2 regions of the Bacillus carboniphilus genome follow, and region 1 is predicted to be linked to the other one. Evidence: a T-box and tRNA genes for the amino acid it is inferred to sense, from the RefSeq annotation. Region 1 holds a T-box; the other holds one or more tRNA genes.
The links. A T-box is a leader RNA that pairs with one kind of tRNA and senses whether it is charged. The one in region 1 lies ahead of pheS (phenylalanine--tRNA ligase subunit alpha), so its partner is inferred to be a tRNA-Phe.
Positions count from the first base shown of each region.

Region 2: it encodes a tRNA-Phe, which carries the amino acid that the T-box ahead of pheS (phenylalanine--tRNA ligase subunit alpha) is inferred to sense. The anticodon was not compared.

Region 1 is NZ_CP129013.1:1,693,419-1,702,980, reverse strand. It holds gene LC087_RS08715 (ABC transporter ATP-binding protein) at 334-1,224, shown strand; gene LC087_RS08710 (ABC transporter permease) at 1,232-1,981, shown strand; gene LC087_RS08705 (hypothetical protein) at 2,111-2,788, opposite strand; gene LC087_RS08700 (M3 family metallopeptidase) at 2,998-3,303, opposite strand; gene LC087_RS08695 (hypothetical protein) at 3,410-3,658, opposite strand; gene sspI (small acid-soluble spore protein SspI) at 3,869-4,078, opposite strand; gene LC087_RS08685 (TrmH family RNA methyltransferase) at 4,407-5,150, shown strand; gene LC087_RS08680 (hypothetical protein) at 5,178-5,462, shown strand; T-box leader at 5,526-5,755, shown strand; gene pheS (phenylalanine--tRNA ligase subunit alpha) at 5,806-6,840, shown strand; gene pheT (phenylalanine--tRNA ligase subunit beta) at 6,854-9,262, shown strand; partial or broken gene rnhC (ribonuclease HIII) at 9,404-9,562, opposite strand, start outside.
Region 2 is NZ_CP129013.1:1,869,845-1,879,406, forward strand. It holds partial or broken gene LC087_RS09500 (glycogen/starch/alpha-glucan phosphorylase) at 1-1,268, opposite strand, end outside; gene glgA (glycogen synthase GlgA) at 1,255-2,706, opposite strand; partial or broken gene LC087_RS09510 (sugar phosphate nucleotidyltransferase) at 2,703-3,717, opposite strand; gene LC087_RS09515 (glucose-1-phosphate adenylyltransferase) at 3,797-4,948, opposite strand; gene glgB (1,4-alpha-glucan branching enzyme) at 4,899-6,830, opposite strand; tRNA gene LC087_RS09525 (tRNA-Glu) at 7,375-7,446, opposite strand; tRNA gene LC087_RS09530 (tRNA-Ser) at 7,456-7,546, opposite strand; tRNA gene LC087_RS09535 (tRNA-Asn) at 7,550-7,624, opposite strand; tRNA gene LC087_RS09540 (tRNA-Ile) at 7,661-7,737, opposite strand; tRNA gene LC087_RS09545 (tRNA-Gly) at 7,748-7,821, opposite strand; tRNA gene LC087_RS09550 (tRNA-His) at 7,831-7,906, opposite strand; tRNA gene LC087_RS09555 (tRNA-Phe) at 7,920-7,995, opposite strand; tRNA gene LC087_RS09560 (tRNA-Asp) at 8,018-8,093, opposite strand; tRNA gene LC087_RS09565 (tRNA-Met) at 8,108-8,184, opposite strand; tRNA gene LC087_RS09570 (tRNA-Ser) at 8,635-8,727, opposite strand; tRNA gene LC087_RS09575 (tRNA-Ile) at 8,734-8,810, opposite strand; tRNA gene LC087_RS09580 (tRNA-Met) at 8,831-8,907, opposite strand; tRNA gene LC087_RS09585 (tRNA-Ala) at 8,938-9,013, opposite strand; tRNA gene LC087_RS09590 (tRNA-Pro) at 9,035-9,111, opposite strand; tRNA gene LC087_RS09595 (tRNA-Arg) at 9,116-9,192, opposite strand; tRNA gene LC087_RS09600 (tRNA-Leu) at 9,197-9,285, opposite strand; tRNA gene LC087_RS09605 (tRNA-Gly) at 9,300-9,374, opposite strand; tRNA gene LC087_RS09610 (tRNA-Leu) at 9,384-9,466, opposite strand; tRNA gene LC087_RS09615 (tRNA-Lys) at 9,478-9,552, opposite strand.

The DNA.
Region 1 (9,562 bases):
TCCTAGTAAGTGTTAATACGGATGAGAGAAAGAAAGGTTTCATTTTTTTAAAAAATTTTATTTGAGAAGCAAAATTTTGATTTATCGCTAATTGTGATTCATCTTAAAAAAGATAAATTCATCATTTTATACAGATATTAACTAGTCATTATAGTATAATGGTTTCAAGTATTCGTAGTCTGAAAGTTACATAAGAATAGGGTGTATTTTTAACAACTTAATAATTTCAATTTTCAGTCTCTTTTTTCTTCGGGGAATTATTTTATTTCATTATGTTTCATGTATAGGTTCTTTTACATCAAAAATTAAAACTAAGGTGAGAGGGTGTGTAAATTGGGAATTGAGATTAATTCTCTAGTAAAAAGATATGGAAAGAACCCAATATTAAATGGGATTAACATATTCATTCAAGACCCAGGCGTTTATTTAATTGCCGGTCCAAACGGAAGTGGAAAAACGACACTCTTAGAGACCCTTGTAGGACTTAGAAAATACGATAAGGGAAAAATAGAAATTAATGGATCGAGCAAAGATGACATTAAAATGAAAAAGAAGGTAGGCTTTTTGACGCAACATAATACGTTAAGGAAAAACTGTACCGTTGGTGAAGAATTACAGTTAGTTAAAGAGCTGTTTAACTTGAATATTGATCCTTATGCCTTTCTAGAAAAGTTTAAATTGCAAGAATATTATCATATTATGACAAAAAAACTTTCAGGAGGTACAAAGAGAAGAGTATTGATTGCGATGCTGTTTATGCCCTCCTATGAGATTGTCGTTTTGGATGAGCCTGTATCAGGTTTAGATACGTTTAGCCGAGACGAAATTTGGAACATGATTACAGAGTATGCTTCAAATAAAATTGTTCTAGTATCTGACCATTATTTAAATCAAGCTGCTCAGTATAGTGATTTTGTTTATCTACTTAAAAAAGGAAAAATCATTTTAGAAGGAAAAACAACTGATCTTATTGAACATTTTGATAAAGGATATGTAATTAAAACTAGAGAACGAAACATTGAAGAATTGAATAAAATTATAGAGAAAGAAAACATCCTATTTGATATAAAGATATCTGGTTCTGTTTACAATTATTTCTTTAGGAGAGAAGATTACGATTCAATTCGTTCTATTCACTTATCTCCAAAATATAATATTCACCCCATAAATTTAGAGGATATTTACTTTTATTATACAGGGGAATACTTGGAAGAAGTGGAGTGAGAATGGAATGGCATTTCTAGAAATCGAGATAAAAGCCCTTTTACGTGAACCTATATCGTTGTTTTTTTTGATTGTCGTTCCGATTATTTTAATGATTGTTTTTGGCGGGGTGTTTGGAGATGAGCAAACCCACTTTGGTGAAAATGTACTCGGGATCGATACAGTGGTTCCAATCAATATCGTTTTTCTTCTAGCAAATGTGGGATTAATGGGAATACCTATTACCATTTTGGAGTTGAAGGAGCAAGGTGTATTAAAACGGTATAGTACTTACCCCATTAATATGAGAAATTACTTCCTTTCACTAATGGCTGCCTTCTCTTTATTCAGTATCATTTCAACATGTTTATTTATGTCACTATCATTTTTTGTGTACGGTGCATCCTACTTTATGAATCTCTTTGAAACCACCATATTTATTCTACTCTATTTTTTGATCATTTATATCTTTTATTCTATAGGGTTTTTACTTGCTTTATTTATAAAATCTTCTAGAACAGCCAATCTAGTATCCTCTGGTTTTTTTATAGCCTTACTGTTTACTTCAGGAATTGTGTTACCAATTGATTCATTGCCCCAATATATCCAAGTTATAGCTAAAATTTTTCCGATGTTTCACAGTGTAGAGGTCACACAAATGCTTTGGATAAGTGAATTATCTTGGAGTGATTCTTATCCAAGTATCCTTTACTTACTATTATTGGGAACAGGTATATTTATATTATTTAGAAATTTGAAAGTAAAGTGGGAAATTTAAACAATTCTATTTGGTGTTAGTTGAATTACACTGCTTAAAGCTTTCTCTTATGATAGAGTGTTTAAGTGAAAACTACACCTCAATAGATAAAAGTTTTTAACCTATGAAGTGCAGCTTTTTGAGTCTTTCTTAAGTAGAAGATTCTATGGTTTTATTGACCCTTTTTGCTAAATATTTGAAGGTGTGTTCTTCACCACAGAGTTGCTTTACCCTTTCACTCCATGTTAAAAGTTGACAAGGTTTTATATATTTCTCTTCGATCTCGTTAAAAACATCTTCTTGGTTATAGAGGCTATTTAACTTATATTTGTGTCGGATCATCTCCCTTGTAGCTAAAGCATAATTATAATCTTGGAAAAATACAGGAAGTTCAATGTAAAATAATTCACTAGCTGGGTGGAACACTTCTCCGTTATATCCAAAAACTTGTTTATAACATTTTGAAGCAATTTCATGAAAATCCTCATCTGGATCCTTATACAGTTCGTATTCCACTAAACTATAATAATAATTGATTTTCACCATGTTTAGAGAAGTTAATTGCTCTAACTCTTGGATGTGTGACAAAGTTTCTTCAGAAACAGTGAAACTTTTCTTAAGGAACGTTGGATCTGTTGGGATGGTTTGAAATAATTCAGCTATCCCCTCAGCTGCAATACTAGAATAAAAACGGTATAGTTCTGGATATTCATAGGAGCCCAGATGTCCGTCAATCGCATGCCCTAATTCATGGACTCCTGTTAAGAAAGCGGAATAGCTGTCTCGTTTGTTAATGACTAATCTAGTATCATCAGGAGAAATGTTCATACAAAATCCCCCCATAAGGGATTTCTAAAAGTTTAATAGACATAGGAAGAGAATTCATATCTAATCCTATGGTTTCTGTAATATCTTTTAACACTTCTATTATTTTTTTCGATGTGAATTGACTTCGATCAATTTCATGAAAGTTAAAGGTAGTATAATATTGATCATAGTGATGGATGGTTTTCCAATTAAACTTCTTTTGAATTTTTTCATTCCAATATTCCGTTTTTTCTTTTGTTTTCTCTAAAAAAGAGATTCATTTCTTTAAAATATGTATTAGTATTAATTTCTTTAAGGTTGAAAACAAGTTCATAATAATTGTCGAATCCACGTTGTTGAGCAAGTGTATTTCTAATTTTCAATAGCTCTCTAAAAAGAGTTTCATTTTCTTTGGCAATTTTACTTGATTGCATAAACAGTTTTCTTCGCAGTTCACGATCACCATTCTCCATAACAGTCGATTGTACCTTTCCTATGCTGTACTCCTCACCATTAATAAAAAATGTTTGATTCATTAATTTCTCTTGAAGTTCATTTTGAATCCTACTTATAGTTGGATGACACTCTAGTTCTTCAATATTAAGCTTAGATAAAAAAACTTCGAGTCTTCTGTTCCATAATTTATTGTCTTTTAGGGTTTCTTTCCACGTCAATAAGTGTTTTTTTTAGACTTTTGTCCATCAAAATATTCGTTTTGATGGTATCTATTTCGTCCATTCTCTTAGGTTTTTGTCCATCAATATAGTATTTATATAGTAATTGTTCCTCTTCTTGGTATAGTTTATCTAATTTCTTTATCTCTTCATTGTAGGTTGATTTCCATTGGGAGGGATCTTTTATCGAGTATAGATTTTTGAAATTCGGCATCATTTAAATTACATCCCCTATTTAGTGTATTTATTATTCCAATTATAAACAACCATCTTTTATATGTCACACTATTCTATCAGAAAATTAGATCATTTCTAGGTGGTAATAAGGCGAACAATGAGATGTTTGTAATGTTCGAAATAAAAGCTAGTGACCCTAATTATCGAGAAGGAACACTAGCTAAAATCTAATATAAAGTTATTGAGTTCATTATTTCTTTAACCCTTGTTCTAATATTTGAAGCATTTCTTCACGATCAGCTTCGTTTGCGGTTTGCCAAATCACTTCAAACAGAACGCCTAATCCTGGTAACATTTTTTCTTCACCACTTTTAATCGCATCTACTATCGTATCTTCTAATTGTGCTGGTGTATTTTCGGAAACATTAGCAAGGACGGCATGTCGTAAATTTAAATTCATCTCTTCACCTCATTTATTCTTGATACTTTTAATGTTTCCTACATTTCAATTTTCATGTAAATATTGTAGTATAAAAAGAAAAGCGGAAGCGCATTGAACAGTCACGACAAGTATAAAACGCGGAGAAAAAGAAGATGTTCTTTATCTTCTGTTCTCTGTGGTTTATAACCTCTAGTGGCTATGCGCTGTAGCTAGACAAAAGAAAAGCGGAAGCGCCCGTTTAGCGACGCAGGGGCTTGTTGTAAAAAACATATTAATGTATAAATAAGGATTTCTTGAAAAGTAAACATTAAAATAAGAGAAGTAAGTGAGATAGAGGTGTCTAGAATTGATCAAAATTGAATCGGCTCAAAATGACAGAGTGAAAAAATGGAGAAAACTTCACGAACGGAAATATCGAGAAAAACAACAACTTTTTTTAATAGAAGGATTTCATTTAATTGAAGAAGCACTGAAGTATAAAGGGATAGTTGAAGAGATTATCAAAACAGAGGGAGTGGAAATCCCAAATCATTGGAAAACGGCCGATATTATTAGTACTACGACACAAGTAATGAAGTCGTTGTCAGAAACGGAAACATCCCAAGAAGTAGTAGCCGTTTGTCATATGAGTACCACTCTTATTGATTTTACAAAGAAACGATTTTTACTAGTCGATGGCGTTCAAGATCCAGGGAATTTAGGGACGATGATTCGTACAGCTGATGCGGCTGGTTTTGATGCAGTTATTATAGGGAAAGGAACGGTTGATTTATATAACAGTAAAGTGATTCGTTCTACCCAAGGTTCCATTTTTCACCTGCCAATTGTAAAAGAAGATTTAAGTCAGGCTATTGAACATTTGAAAAATCATCAAATAAAGGTCATTGGAACAGCTTTGGAAAATAGTGAGTCCTATAATAAGCTTGAAAAGCCTTCTCGTTTTGCTATCATTGTTGGGAATGAAGGGAAGGGGATGAATAAACAGCTGTTGACCCAAACAGATGTAAATGTCTCTTTGCCTATTTATGGACAAGCTGAATCATTAAATGTAGCTGTTGCGGCAGGGATTTTGATGTATTATTATCGCTAGTCTTTTTAAGAAGAGAGGAGCGTTGGAATGGGATTTATGGAGGTACTAGGTGTGTCGATTATTACTGGACTCTTAAGTATATTCACCTTTTACTTTACCTTTTCAAAAAAAGCTGAAGATTTTTATAAGGAAACAAATGATGGATTTGACGACACGGGTTTTTTCTTAATAACAGGTTGGATATTCATGGGTTTTCATAAGTTGTTTAAAACAGTATCCAAAAATCATCATACACTTGCGTTGAGAATATTAATGTTTTGCGGTGGGATGGTTTTCTTAGCTATGTCTATTGGGATATGGGTTGTGACTTAACCTTGTTATTAAGGGTTGCATTTACTGTTTGTATTACATATAATAAAAATCAACAAAAAGAACGGAAAAACGATGACAGAGAAGAGTAATATGTGAGTGACATACAAGGGATAAAATGCCATAGACTGGAAGCGTTTTAATGTATGCTGCATATGAAGTTCACCTCTCGAGTTGACGCCTAGACCACAGACGTGTAAAGGCGGTTCGGTGATCACACCGTTATTGTGAGCTGAGGTGAGTGATTTTAAAAAAATCACTAACAAGGGTGGTAACGCGACGAACTCGTCCCTTTTTTGGGGCGAGTTTTTTGTGTTTTTCCGTTTTTAAAAAAGGAGGATCAAGCATGCAAGAAAAGCTACAGCATTTAAAAGAAGAAGCAATCCATGCCATAAATGAAGTGAAAAGCTCCAAAAAATTAAATGAGATTCGCGTATCGTATTTAGGAAAAAAAGGCCCGATAACAGAAGTGCTTAGAGGGATGGGGAAACTTTCAAAAGAGGAACGTCCGAAAATAGGGGCATTAGCAAATGTTGTTCGTGAAGAAATCGCTAATAAAATTTCTTTAAAGCAACAGCAATTAGAAGAAGAAGAAGTAATGAAAAAATTAGCGAATGAGACAGTGGATGTAACGCTACCAGGACGCCCAATATTGCAAGGTGGAACCCATCCTCTTACAGCTGTAACAGAGGAAATTGAGGATCTGTTCTTAAGCATGGGCTATTCAATCGCTGAAGGACCAGAAGTTGAGTCTGATTACTATAACTTTGAAGCACTAAATATTCCGAAGGCTCATCCTGCAAGAGATATGCAAGATACTTTTTATATCGACGAAGAAACATTGTTAAGAACACATACCTCTCCCGTACAAATTCGCACGTTAGAGCAATTTGAAGGGAAAGGTCCAGTGAAAATTATTTGTCCAGGAAGAGTGTATCGACGAGATAGTGACGACGCCACCCATTCTCATCAATTTGCTCAAATAGAAGGTCTTGTTGTTGATGAAAATATCCGAATGAGTGATTTAAAAGGGACGTTAGAAGTGTTTGCAAAGGCGATGTTTGGTGAAGAAAGAGAAATTCGCTTGCGTCCAAGCTTTTTCCCGTTCACCGAACCTTCAGTTGAGGTAGATGTATCATGTTTTAAATGTGGCGGGGCAGGCTGTAACGTTTGTAAAGGAACGGGATGGATTGAAGTATTAGGAGCGGGCATGGTTCACCCAAATGTGTTAAAAATGGCTGGATTTGATCCTGTAAAATATCAAGGTTTTGCTTTTGGGATTGGTCAAGAACGAATTGCCATGCTCAAATATGGAATTGACGATATTCGTCATTTTTACACGAATGATCTGCGTTTCTTATCACAATTTAAACAACTATAAGGAGGTTGGCTCTATGTACGTTTCATATAAATGGCTTGAACAATATGTTGATCTATTAGGAATTTCACCAAGTGATTTAGCAGAAAAAATTACAAGGTCAGGAATTGAAGTAGAAAGCGTTGAAACGCTTAATGAAGGAATAAAAGGTGTCGTAATTGGTCACGTTTTAGAAAAAAATCAACACCCGGATGCTGATAAGCTAAACGTTTGTCTAGTTGATATTGGGGGAGAGGATGCAGTGCAAATTGTTTGTGGTGCTCCGAATGTCGATAAAGGTCAAAAGGTTATTGTCGCTAAGGTTGGAGCGGTATTACCAGGTAACTTTAAAATAAAAAAAGCAAAACTTAGAGGTGAGCAATCACATGGCATGATTTGTTCCTTGCAAGAGCTAGGAGTAGAGGGCAAGCTGGTTGCTAAAGAGTATGCAGAAGGAATCTTCGTTTTCCCTGAAAATGTTGAAGTGGGAGCAGATGCTTTAGCTCAATTGCACTTGGATGATACGGTGTTAGAATTAGGTTTAACACCTAACCGAGCGGATGCATTAAGTATGCTTGGCGTCGCACATGAAGTGGCGGCAATTTTAGATAAAGAGGTAAGCTATCCTCCAACTGAGCATCAAGCAGTTGAAAAAAGAACAGATGCAACTGTTGCAGTCTCAGTAGAAGATGCTGAAGCGAATCCATTATACATTGCTAAAGTCGTTGAGAATGTTAAAATAGCTCCTTCTCCTCTATGGCTTCAAGCAAGACTTATGGCTGCTGGGATTAGACCACATAATAATGTAGTTGATATTACTAATTTCATTTTATTAGAGTATGGTACACCTTTACATGCGTTTGATTATGATCGAATTTCTTCTAAGGAGGTTCTAGTACGTTTTGCTAAGCAAGGTGAATCGTTAACTACATTGGATGAAGTAGAAAGAACACTATCTTCAGATCAGTTAGTCATTACTGATGGACGTGAGCCAATTGCTTTAGCAGGAGTCATGGGCGGAGCGAATACGGAAGTTCAATCTGATACTACAAACGTGTTAATTGAAGCCGCTTATTTTAATCCAGAGAGCATTCGTCGTTCTGTAAAAGCCCATAACTTAAGAAGTGAGGCAAGCACTCGTTTTGAAAAAGGCATTGATCCAAGTCGTGTCCGTTTAGCGGCAGAAAGAGCGGCAAAACTGTTGCAAGAACTAGCAGGTGGATCTGTGTTGAAAGGGTCAGTTGAAGTAGATACGTATGATTGGAAAGTAAATACAGTCACCACAACGGTTGGAAAAGTTAATGCTACCTTAGGTACCAACATTACACAAGAAGAAGTCAGTGATATTTTCAGACGTTTGCAATTTGACGTTGAAATAATTGGAGAGAAAGTAATTGTTCATGTTCCTTCTCGACGGGGAGATATTTCAATTGAAGAAGATTTAATTGAGGAAGTTGCTAGATTGTATGGCTATGACAACATCCCAACTACTTTACCAGTAGGAGAGCGAACCCCTGGACAGTTAACGACGTATCAGCAAAAAAGAAGAAAAGTTCGTCGCTTTTTAGAAGGAGCAGGACTATACCAAGCCATTACGTATTCTTTATCAAGTGAGCAAAGAGCGAAGCAGTTTGCCTTAGAAGATTCTGAATTAACAAAGCTAGCTTTGCCGATGAGTGAGGACCGAAGTGCTCTTAGATTGAGTTTAATTCCACATTTAATTGAAGCTTTAAAGCATAACATAGCAAGACAATCAGAGAAGGTAGCTTTATTTGAAATCGGTTCGGTCTTTTTAAAAGAAAATGAAACGCTAACAGAAAAAGAGCGTTTGTCAGGAGCATTGACAGGTTTATGGGAGAGTCATCCTTGGCAAGGAGAAAAGAAGCCTTTAGATTTTTTTGTGGCAAAAGGCATTGTTGATGGTGTTCTTCAAACATTAAATGTTTTAGACTTAGTGGAATATAAGCAGGCGAAAAGACAAGGACTGCATCCAGGAAGAACAGCTGAGATCATCTTTGATGGTAAGCTTATCGGTTATATAGGACAGCTTCATCCAACTGTTCAAAAAGAGCATGATTTACAAGAAACTTATGTGTTTGAGCTTGCTTTAGAAAGCCTTATGAATGTTATTGTTCCTGAATTGGAATATAAGGCTATTCCAAAGTATCCTTCTATTTCAAGAGATATTGCTCTTGTTGTTGATCAAAAAGTTGTAGCTGGAGATTTAGAAGAACAAATCCGTGTTACAGGAGGAAACTTGCTTAAGAAAGTTTCTATTTTCGATGTTTACGAAGGAGAACACTTACCTGAAGGGAAAAAGTCGATTGCATATAGACTGACTTATTTAGACCCACAAAAAACATTAACAGATGAAGAAGTGACAAGTAAGCATGAAAAAGTATTAAAAGTGTTAGAAGAGAAATTTGCTGCTACTTTGAGAAGTTAATTTTTCTTATCATAATAAAACAAAAAGACTCGTCAATTTTGACGAGTCTTTTTGTCTATGTTAAAGAGTAAGAAAGTATATAAATAGGTCCTTATTTGGATGGTGCTTTCTTTGGTTACTAAACGGGAGCTTGCGCTTTTCTTAAAGTCTTGCTGCTATTTTTTTCGCCTTTTCTGTATTTGCAAAATGTTTTTTTTGTCATTTCATCGAGCTGTTCGACTCCATACTTTTTTATAATCTTTCCGGCAACTTGATCAACTTTTGCACTCGCACCTTTGGGTATTTCAATGTTTACCATTT
Region 2 (9,562 bases), 180 kb from region 1:
TTAGCCACGCCATTTACACTATAGCTACCTACAATAGCCAAATGAGCCATTTTAACAACTCCATGGGCAATGATGGCTGAACGTTCAATTCGGTTCCAATCTCCAGGATACATATTCCATAAATCATGACAAAAACGTTCATTAATCTCTTCAACGATCATGAATATTCTAGGTAATAGTGGCTTAAAAAGGTGAATTGGCCACTTTTCTAATGCTTCTGATAAAGTTGTATGATTCGTATAGGAAACTGTATGATTGGTAATAAACCATGCTTCCTCCCAGCTCATCCCTTGCTCATCCATTAAAATTCTCATCAACTCAGGAATGGCTAATACTGGATGAGTATCATTCACATGAATGGAGACATAATGATGTAAATCTTCAATATTGAGCTTTTTTTCTACATGAGTCTTTATAATTTTTTTTAGACTAGCTGAAACTAAGAAGTATTGTTGTTTAAGCCTTAATATTTTTCCTTCGTCATGTTTATCATCAGGATATAAAAAACCTGAGATTTCTTCTGTTTGTCTCTTATATCTTAAAAGATCATTTGTGTTGAACTGTTCACTTGGTTCTGCACTCCATAGTCGTAACGTATTGACCGTTGATGTATGATATCCAACAATCGGCACTTCGTAAGGGACTGCCTTAACAATCTCTTTATCAATATGTCGGAAGCATAAACGACCTTCTTCAACTTGTGTTTCAACTTTTCCCCAAAAGGGTACTTCAACTGCTTCATCTTCCTTACGAACTTCCCACACGTTCCCATTTTTCAACCATTGTTCTGGGTACTCAATTTGGTCCCCATTAACAATCTTTTGATCAAACAAACCATGTTTATAGCGAATACCATAACCATGACCAGGAAAGTTTAGAGAAGATAGTGAGTCCATAAAACAGGCAGCTAAACGGCCTAATCCTCCATTACCTAGCCCAGCATCACTTTCAACATCTTCAATCTCCGACAACCGTAGCCCTAAATCAGTTAAACCTGATTCAACAATATCATAGATACCTAAATTCAATAAATTTTGTCCTAAGAGCTTACCTAACAAAAACTCAATAGATAAATAATAAACTTGTTTATGACTATCAGTACGAAGTTTTTCATTTGTTTGAATCCACTTTTGGCTTATCATTTCTTTTGTCATTAGTCCTACCGTTAAATATTGCTCATCTAAAGTAGATTCTTCTACCGTTTTTCCAAATTGGTTTTTTATCCGATTAACAAACTGCTTTTTAAACTCTTTCTTATTCGAGAACATTATTTTCTCTCCTAGCTATTAAATCAGCATATAACTGATTATATTTAAATGCAGATTGTGCCCAACTATAGTCCTGTCTCATTGCCTCTTTAACAAGGTCTTCCCACAAGTCTTTTTGCTTATAATAAAACAATGCCCGTTCAATAGTATATTTCATATCATGGGCATTAAAATGGGTAAATGTAAAACCGTTTCCTTCTTTCGTATCTTCTCGAAAAGATTTTACGGTATCATTTAAGCCTCCCGTTTCACGAACAATTGGAATTGTCCCATATTGTAAAGAAATCATTTGACCTAGTCCACAAGGTTCAAACTTTGAAGGCATTAAAAACAAATCCGCTCCGGCGTATATTCTATGTGCTAAAGGCTCATCAAATCCAATATAAGACTTACACTTTAATGGATATGTATACTCTAAATACCTAAAATAATCTTCAAACTCCTTTTCACCAGTACCTAATATAATTACTTGTACATCTTGCTCTTCAATAATTTCATGAAAAACACGCTTAACTAAATCCAGCCCTTTTTGCTTCGTTAATCTAGTAATGATAGAAATAATAGGGATACTTTTATCTTTTTTTAACCCGAACATTTCTTGCAATGCTAACTTATTCAAACTTTTTTTATAAATGTTCTGTTCACTATACTGAACTTTAATATATTGATCTATCCTTGGGTTATATAATCCATCATCTATCCCATTAAGAATTCCAACTAACGAATCATCTCTTATGTTTAATAATCCATCTAAATCTTCTCCGTAATAGGAGGTCTTTATCTCGTTTCGATAAGTAGGACTAACCGTTGTAATGATATCTGCAGAAACAATACCAGCCTTCATAAAATTAATTGCGCCAAAAAACTCTATCTTTTCATAAGATTGATCTGTTAAGTTTAATAAGTCATGTATAACTTGCCTTGGAAATACACCTTGAAACTGCAGATTATGAATGGTTAATATAGTCTTCGTGTTAGAAAAAAAGGACTGCTTGCTGTACTCCTCTTTTAACAAGAATGGAATCATCGCTGTGTGCCAATCATGACAATGAATAATATCTGGCCTGAACTTTATTTTTTTTGTCACCTCTAATACTGCTCTTGAAAAAAATGAAAATCTTTCCCCATCATCGTAGTGGCCGTATAATGAATCACGTTTAAAGTAATATTCATTGTCAATGAAGTAATAATCCATCCCATCTACTCGAAGAAATTCAATTCCACAGTATTGTTTTCTCCACCCAACATCAATCGTGATGGTATCAATCTTTTTCATTCTTTCTATATATTTTTCAGGGACTAACCCATATTTAGGTAACATTATCTTTGTTTCTGTACCTAGCTTTTTTAATTCCTTTGGCAAAGCTCCCGCGACATCCGCTAATCCACCTGACTTGATAAACGGAACACATTCACTTACAACGAACAAACTATTCACGATTTCATCAACGCTCCTTGTGATGTCCCTTTTTTCACAACATACGGTTCAGAACTTGTTCCTGACAACTTGATTTCCTCTCCAATTTGCACATCTTTGTCTAAAACGGCATTCTCTATCTTACAACCATCTCCTATTTGAGATTTCTGCATTACAATACTGTTTTTCACTATCGTATCTTTTCCAATCTTTACAGCTCTGAAAATAATACTATTTTCTACTTCTCCTTCAATAATGCATCCATTTGCAATTAACGAATTTTTAACCTTTGACCCTCGAACATATCGAGTAGGAGGTTCGTCCTTTACCTTTGTATAGATAGGCATTTTAGGATGAATTAAATGCTTCCAAATAGTCGGATCTAACATTTCAAGACTATGTTTATAGTAATGAAAAACTGAATCAATAATAGCGACATACCCGTCATGCTCATATTGACATACAGTCAATTGAGATGAATCCTCCACTAAATCTTGCACCGTCATCGTTTCAGAGTCTTTATATGTATCAATTAATTGAAGCAGTAATTCTTTCTCCATTAAATATATCTTTAATGGTTGACCATTTTGGCATATTTCAGTGATATCACATCCTATACTAATATGGCGTTCCAATACAGGTTGAAAGTTAATATTGATGACGGTATTACTGTTGCTTATAACCGCATATTTTTGACGACTTCTAAGAAAATAGTCTATATGATCAGCATATTTCTTAAATGATCCTATCTTTTTATTTTCTACATAATTTTTTGGAGAAGGGAAAAAGAACAATCCATCTCGTTTTCGATTCAAATTCCATTCTTTCCCCTGATCCTAAATGATCCATTAACGACCTATATTGATATATTGGAAATATCCCCACACTATCAATCTCTGAATTAACCATGCTCGATAAAATGAAGTCAATCAATCGATATCTTCCCAAAATAGGGATTGCTGCTGTATTTCTTACTAAGGCTAACTCTTTTAGTTCTTCACGATCCATCGTCGCATCGATTACTCCTAACATCTTAGCCAAACAATGATCATCCTTTCATTTAGTTTAGTATATAGATGACATTCCTCTTCTTTGACTTTTCAAAAGGGACTTATGGAGAAATATTTGATTGTTCGATCATTTCTTCTGTTACTAAAATAATTTCATCTTGGTTTTCCTCGAGCTTTAAAATAAATCCATTTGGTATTTCAACATCACTTGGAACAATGGCATTTTCAATAAACACATTTTCACCTATAACAGCATTAGGCATTATGACAGATTTTTTTATAAAAGAGTTGTTTCCAACTGTCACTCCTTGAAATAGAACTGAGTTTTCCACATTCCCACTAACAAAACAACCTTCATTAACGAGAGATTCAACTACTACAGCCTTATCATCAATATATTGTGGTGGATGATTCGGATTCACGGAATAAATACGCCAATAATAATCAAAAAGATTTAACTGAGGACGTTCCTCCAATAGATCCATATTCGCTTCCCATAAACTTTTAACTGTCCCGACATCTTTCCAATACCCTTCAAAAGGATAAGCAACTAACTTTTTACCTTCATCTATTAAAAGAGGAATGACATCTTTCCCAAAATCATTACTCGAGTAAGGATTTCTTTCGTCCATTTCTAAAAAATCTTTTAAAATAGACCAATTAAATATATAGATTCCCATGGAAGCCAAATTATTTTTCGGATACTGTGGCTTTTCATCAAATTCTTTCACAATCATATGTTCATCCGTATTCATAATTCCAAATCTACTTGCTTCATCCCAAGGCACTTCAATGACAGAAATAGAAACATCTGCTTTTTTTTCAATATGATAATCAAGCATCAAGGAATAATCCATCTTATATATATGATCGCCTGATAAAATTAAAACGTACTCAGGATCATATTGTTTTAAATAATTTAAGTTATGATATATGGCACTGGCAGTCCCTTTATACCATCTCACCTCTGAGGACTCTGCATATGGAGGAAGGACACTAACGCCTCCATCCTTTCGATCCAAATCCCACGCGCTACCAATGCCAATGTAAGAATGTAATTCTAAAGGTTGGTACTGTGTTAATATACCGACTGTATCAATTCCTGAATTTGAACAATTACTCAATGGGAAATCTATAATTCGATACTTCCCTGCAAATGGTACAGCTGGCTTAGCGATATTTTTAGTCAATGAACCAAGTCGACTACCTTTTCCTCCTGCTAGAAGCATTGCTACGCACTTTTTTTTCGTCATTAACTTTCTTCCCTCCTCGCTTTTTTACTGCTCGTAAAATTGAAATACCTAAAGGCGGAATAGTCATTTCTATATGATATGGTTTCCCATGATAAGCTTCATCAATGATAGGCAAATCTTTTTTGTTCACTTGACCAGACCCCCCATATTGTTCATCATCGCTATTTAACACTTCCACATAACGAGTTTTAAGTAAAACCCCTACTTTATATTGGTGGTAAACTTCAGGAGAAAAGTTACATACTACTAAATATTGATCCTGATTATTCGTTCCTTTTCGAATGAATGAAAAAATACGTTGCTCTCGGTTGTTAACATCGATCCATTCAAATCCATCTTGATGATGGTCCAATTCATATAACGGTTTTGAACGTAAATAGAGCTTTATTAAATCCTTCGTGTATTGATGAGCTTTACTATGCATTTCATAATCAGTAATAAACCAATCTAACTGCTCTAAATCTTTCCATTCATCATATTGTGCGAACTCACTACCCATAAATAATAATTTCTTTCCTGGATGTGAAGTGAAATAGCCTAGTAGAAGTCTGAATTGAGCAAACTTTTTCCAATAATCACCTGGCATTTTATTCAATAACGATCTTTTCCCATGCACGACTTCATCGTGAGAAAAAGGTAAAATAAAGTTTTCAGAATAAGCATAAATCAAGGAAAAAGATACTTTATCATGCAAATGTTTTCTTTCTTCGAATCCAGCTTCCATATAAGTTAAAATGTCATTCATCCATCCCATGTTCCATTTATAGTTGAAGCCTAGTCCTCCATCATATGTTGGACCAGTCACCATTGGCCAATCCGTTGAGTCTTCTGCAATCATTAAGATCGTTTCATCTGTAGCAAAAACCGCCTCATTCAATTTCATTAAGAAAGCAATAGCATACGGATTAGGTTGAAGCTCATCACTATTTTGCCAATAAACCATATTGGCAACTGCATCTACTCGAAACCCATCAATATGATAGTTCTCAATCCAAAAAATTGCTGAAGAAATAAGAAAGCTTTGAACTTCTGGTTTTCCTAAATCAAAGTTTGCTGTTCCCCATATATAGTTTTCTCGGTCCTTCTCGATAGGATAATCGTAGGTTGGTGTTCCATCAAACATATATAAACCATGCTCATCTTTACAGAAATGTCCAGGAACCCAATCTACAATTACCCCTATATCATTTTGGTGACATTGATCAATAAAGTACATTAAGTCATGAGGCGTACCGTATCTACTGGTAGCAGAGAAATAGCCCGTTCCTTGATACCCCCAAGAGCGATCATATGGGTGCTCAATGATTGGCATTAGTTCAATGTGAGTAAATTTATGATCTTTAATATACGGAATCAACTCTTCTACCAACTCACGATAAGTCAAAAAGGATCCATCATCATGTTTTTTCCAAGATGCTAAGTTTAGTTCATAAATAAACATAGGACGATCATAGACTGCTTTTCTCTTTTTCTTCCGATACCATTTATCATCGTTCCATTCATATCCCCCTATGTCATAAACTTTAGAAGCAGTATTTGGTTTCACCTCAGCAAAAAAGGCGTATGGATCTGCTTTTAACTTTTTTTGACCGCTTTTTGTCCATATTTCATATTTGTATAATTGTTCACTTCTCATACCTGGCACAAACAAAGACCATATTCCTTGCTCATTTATTTTTCTCATTGGATAATGTGTACCGTCCCATTCATTAAAATCCCCAACTAAGCGTACATCCATAGCATTTGGAGCCCATACGGTAAAACAAACTCCTTCAACACCGTCAACGTTCTTCATATGTGCGCCAAATAGGTTGTAACTTTTAAACAAGGAACCTTCGTGAAATAAATGGACATCAAAATCGGAAGGAATTAATACTGACATTTATATCACCTCTATTAGCTTTCCGTCTCCCTTATTACCATAATTCAAAAAAAAAGAGGAAATCCCTTTTCTGAAAACGCTTCAACATTTTGACATAGTTCGTCATTTTTTTCATTCTAAAATATTTTATTATTTATTTTTTAATTAATAATTCTAACTATTCCATCAAATATTTATTTAACAGTATATATAGGTATATAGATATCTTAATAAACTATTCTAACAAATTGAACATTTGTCGATTTATGTCGTAAATAAAAGAAACAATTCTCCTCTTCCTAATAAGGATTAAAAAATATACAGTTGGACCTATATCTATTTTTTATTAGTAAAAATTAGTGGTAATGTGATCATAAAGAAAATTTTGAAGATATTTCGTTAAGAGACAAGTGCGGAGAAAAACATACGAGTAGTTGGGCAGTGGAACTAGATAACAATGATAACATCAGCCAAATCAAAACAGATCTTTATACTTTCTTTCTTAAGAACACACAAAAAACCTTAGAGGTTCTATTCTCTAAGGTTTTTACATTCCTATTATTTATGACCCGTACGGGATTCGAACCCGTGTTACCGCCGTGAAAGGGCGGTGTCTTAACCGCTTGACCAACGGGCCTTACATTAATGGCGGAGAAGGAGGGATTTGAACCCTCGCGCCGCTCGCGCGACCTACACCCTTAGCAGGGGCGCCTCTTCAGCCACTTGAGTACTTCTCCTTATGGCTCCGCAGGTAGGATTCGAACCTACGACCGTTCGGTTAACAGCCGAATGCTCTACCACTGAGCTACTGCGGAATAACAACAAAATATAATTTACCACCATAGTATACATGGTGGGCCTGAATGGACTTGAACCATCGACCTCACGCTTATCAGGCGTGCGCTCTGACCAACTGAGCTACAGGCCCATAATATGTATGGAGCGGGTGATGGGAATCGAACCCACGACATCAGCTTGGAAGGCTGAGGTTTTACCACTAAACTACACCCGCAATTTTTTATGGGGCGATTGATGGGAATCGAACCCACGAGTGCCAGAGCCACAATCTGGTGCGTTAACCACTTCGCCACAACCGCCATAATTCTAAAATGGTGGCTCGGGACGGAATCGAACCGCCGACACATGGATTTTCAGTCCATTGCTCTACCAACTGAGCTACCGAGCCTATATAGTAATATTTGTTAAAATGGCGGTCCCGACGGGAATCGAACCCGCGATCTCCTGCGTGACAGGCAGGCATGTTAACCGCTACACCACGGGACCACTTTTTTTAGTTTTGGTTGCGGGGGCAGGATTTGAACCTGCGACCTTCGGGTTATGAGCCCGACGAGCTACCAGACTGCTCCACCCCGCGATAGTATTAGTTATTTAATTATTCTATGCTCTTAGTTAGCACAGACTGTCCCGATCTCAAATTGTCTATTCAAGATGCTGCTCGATCGGTACAACTCGCTGTGGATTCGACGATGCTTTTGCTCGTTGCTCCACCCCGCGATAGTATTAGTTATTTAATTATTCCATGCTCTTAGCTAGCATAGACTGTCCCGATCTCAAATTGTCTATTCAAGATGCTGCTCGATCGGTACAACTCGCTGTGGATTCGACGATGCTTTTGCTCGTTGCTCCACCCCGCGATAGTATTAGTTATTTAATTATTCCATGCTCTTAGCTAGCATAGACTGTCCCGATCTCAAATTGACTATTCAAGATGCTACTCGATCGGTACAACTCGTTGTGGATTCGACGATGCTCTTGCTCGTTGCTCCACACCACGATAATATCAACAGTTTCTTAAAAAATAATATGGCGGAGGAAGAGGGATTCGAACCCCCGCGGGCTTTGACACCCCTGTCGGTTTTCAAGACCGATCCCTTCAGCCGGACTTGGGTATTCCTCCAAATTATGGTGGACCCTGTAGGACTCGAACCTACGACCGTTCGGTTATGAGCCGAATGCTCTAACCAACTGAGCTAAGGGTCCACATTCACATAATTTATTATTGGTAGCGGCGGAGGGGATCGAACCCCCGACCTCACGGGTATGAACCGTACGCTCTAGCCAGCTGAGCTACACCGCCAAAATATATCATTTTCATAATCTAAATATTTGGTGGAGCCTAGCGGGATCGAACCGCTGACCTCCTGCGTGCAAGGCAGGCGCTCTCCCAGCTGAGCTAAGGCCCCTTGTTAAAACATAATCGATCGTGGTCGGGAAGACAGGATTCGAACCTGCGACCCCATGGTCCCAAACCATGTGCTCTACCAAGCTGAGCTACTTCCCGTAAATGGCGCGCCCGAGAGGAGTCGAACCCCTAACCTTTTGATCCGTAGTCAAACGCTCTATCCAATTGAGCTACGGGCGCTAAATGGTGCCGAGGGCCGGACTTGAACCGGCACGGTAGTCACCTACCGCAGGATTTTAAGTCCTGTGTGTCTGCCAATTCCACCACCCCGGCATGGGGAATGATCTTGGAGCGGAAGACGGAATTCGAACCCGCGACCCCCACCTTGGCAAGGTGGTGTTCTACCACTGAACTACTTCCGCGTATCTTAATGCGGGTGAAGGGAGTCGAACCCCCACGTCACAAGGACACTAGATCCTAAGTCTAGCGCGTCTGCCAGTTCCGCCACACCCGCGAAATTCAAAATGGTGAGCCATGAAGGACTCGAACCTTCGACCCTCTGATTAAAAGTCAGATGCTCTACCAACTGAGTAATGGCTCTAAAAAACTC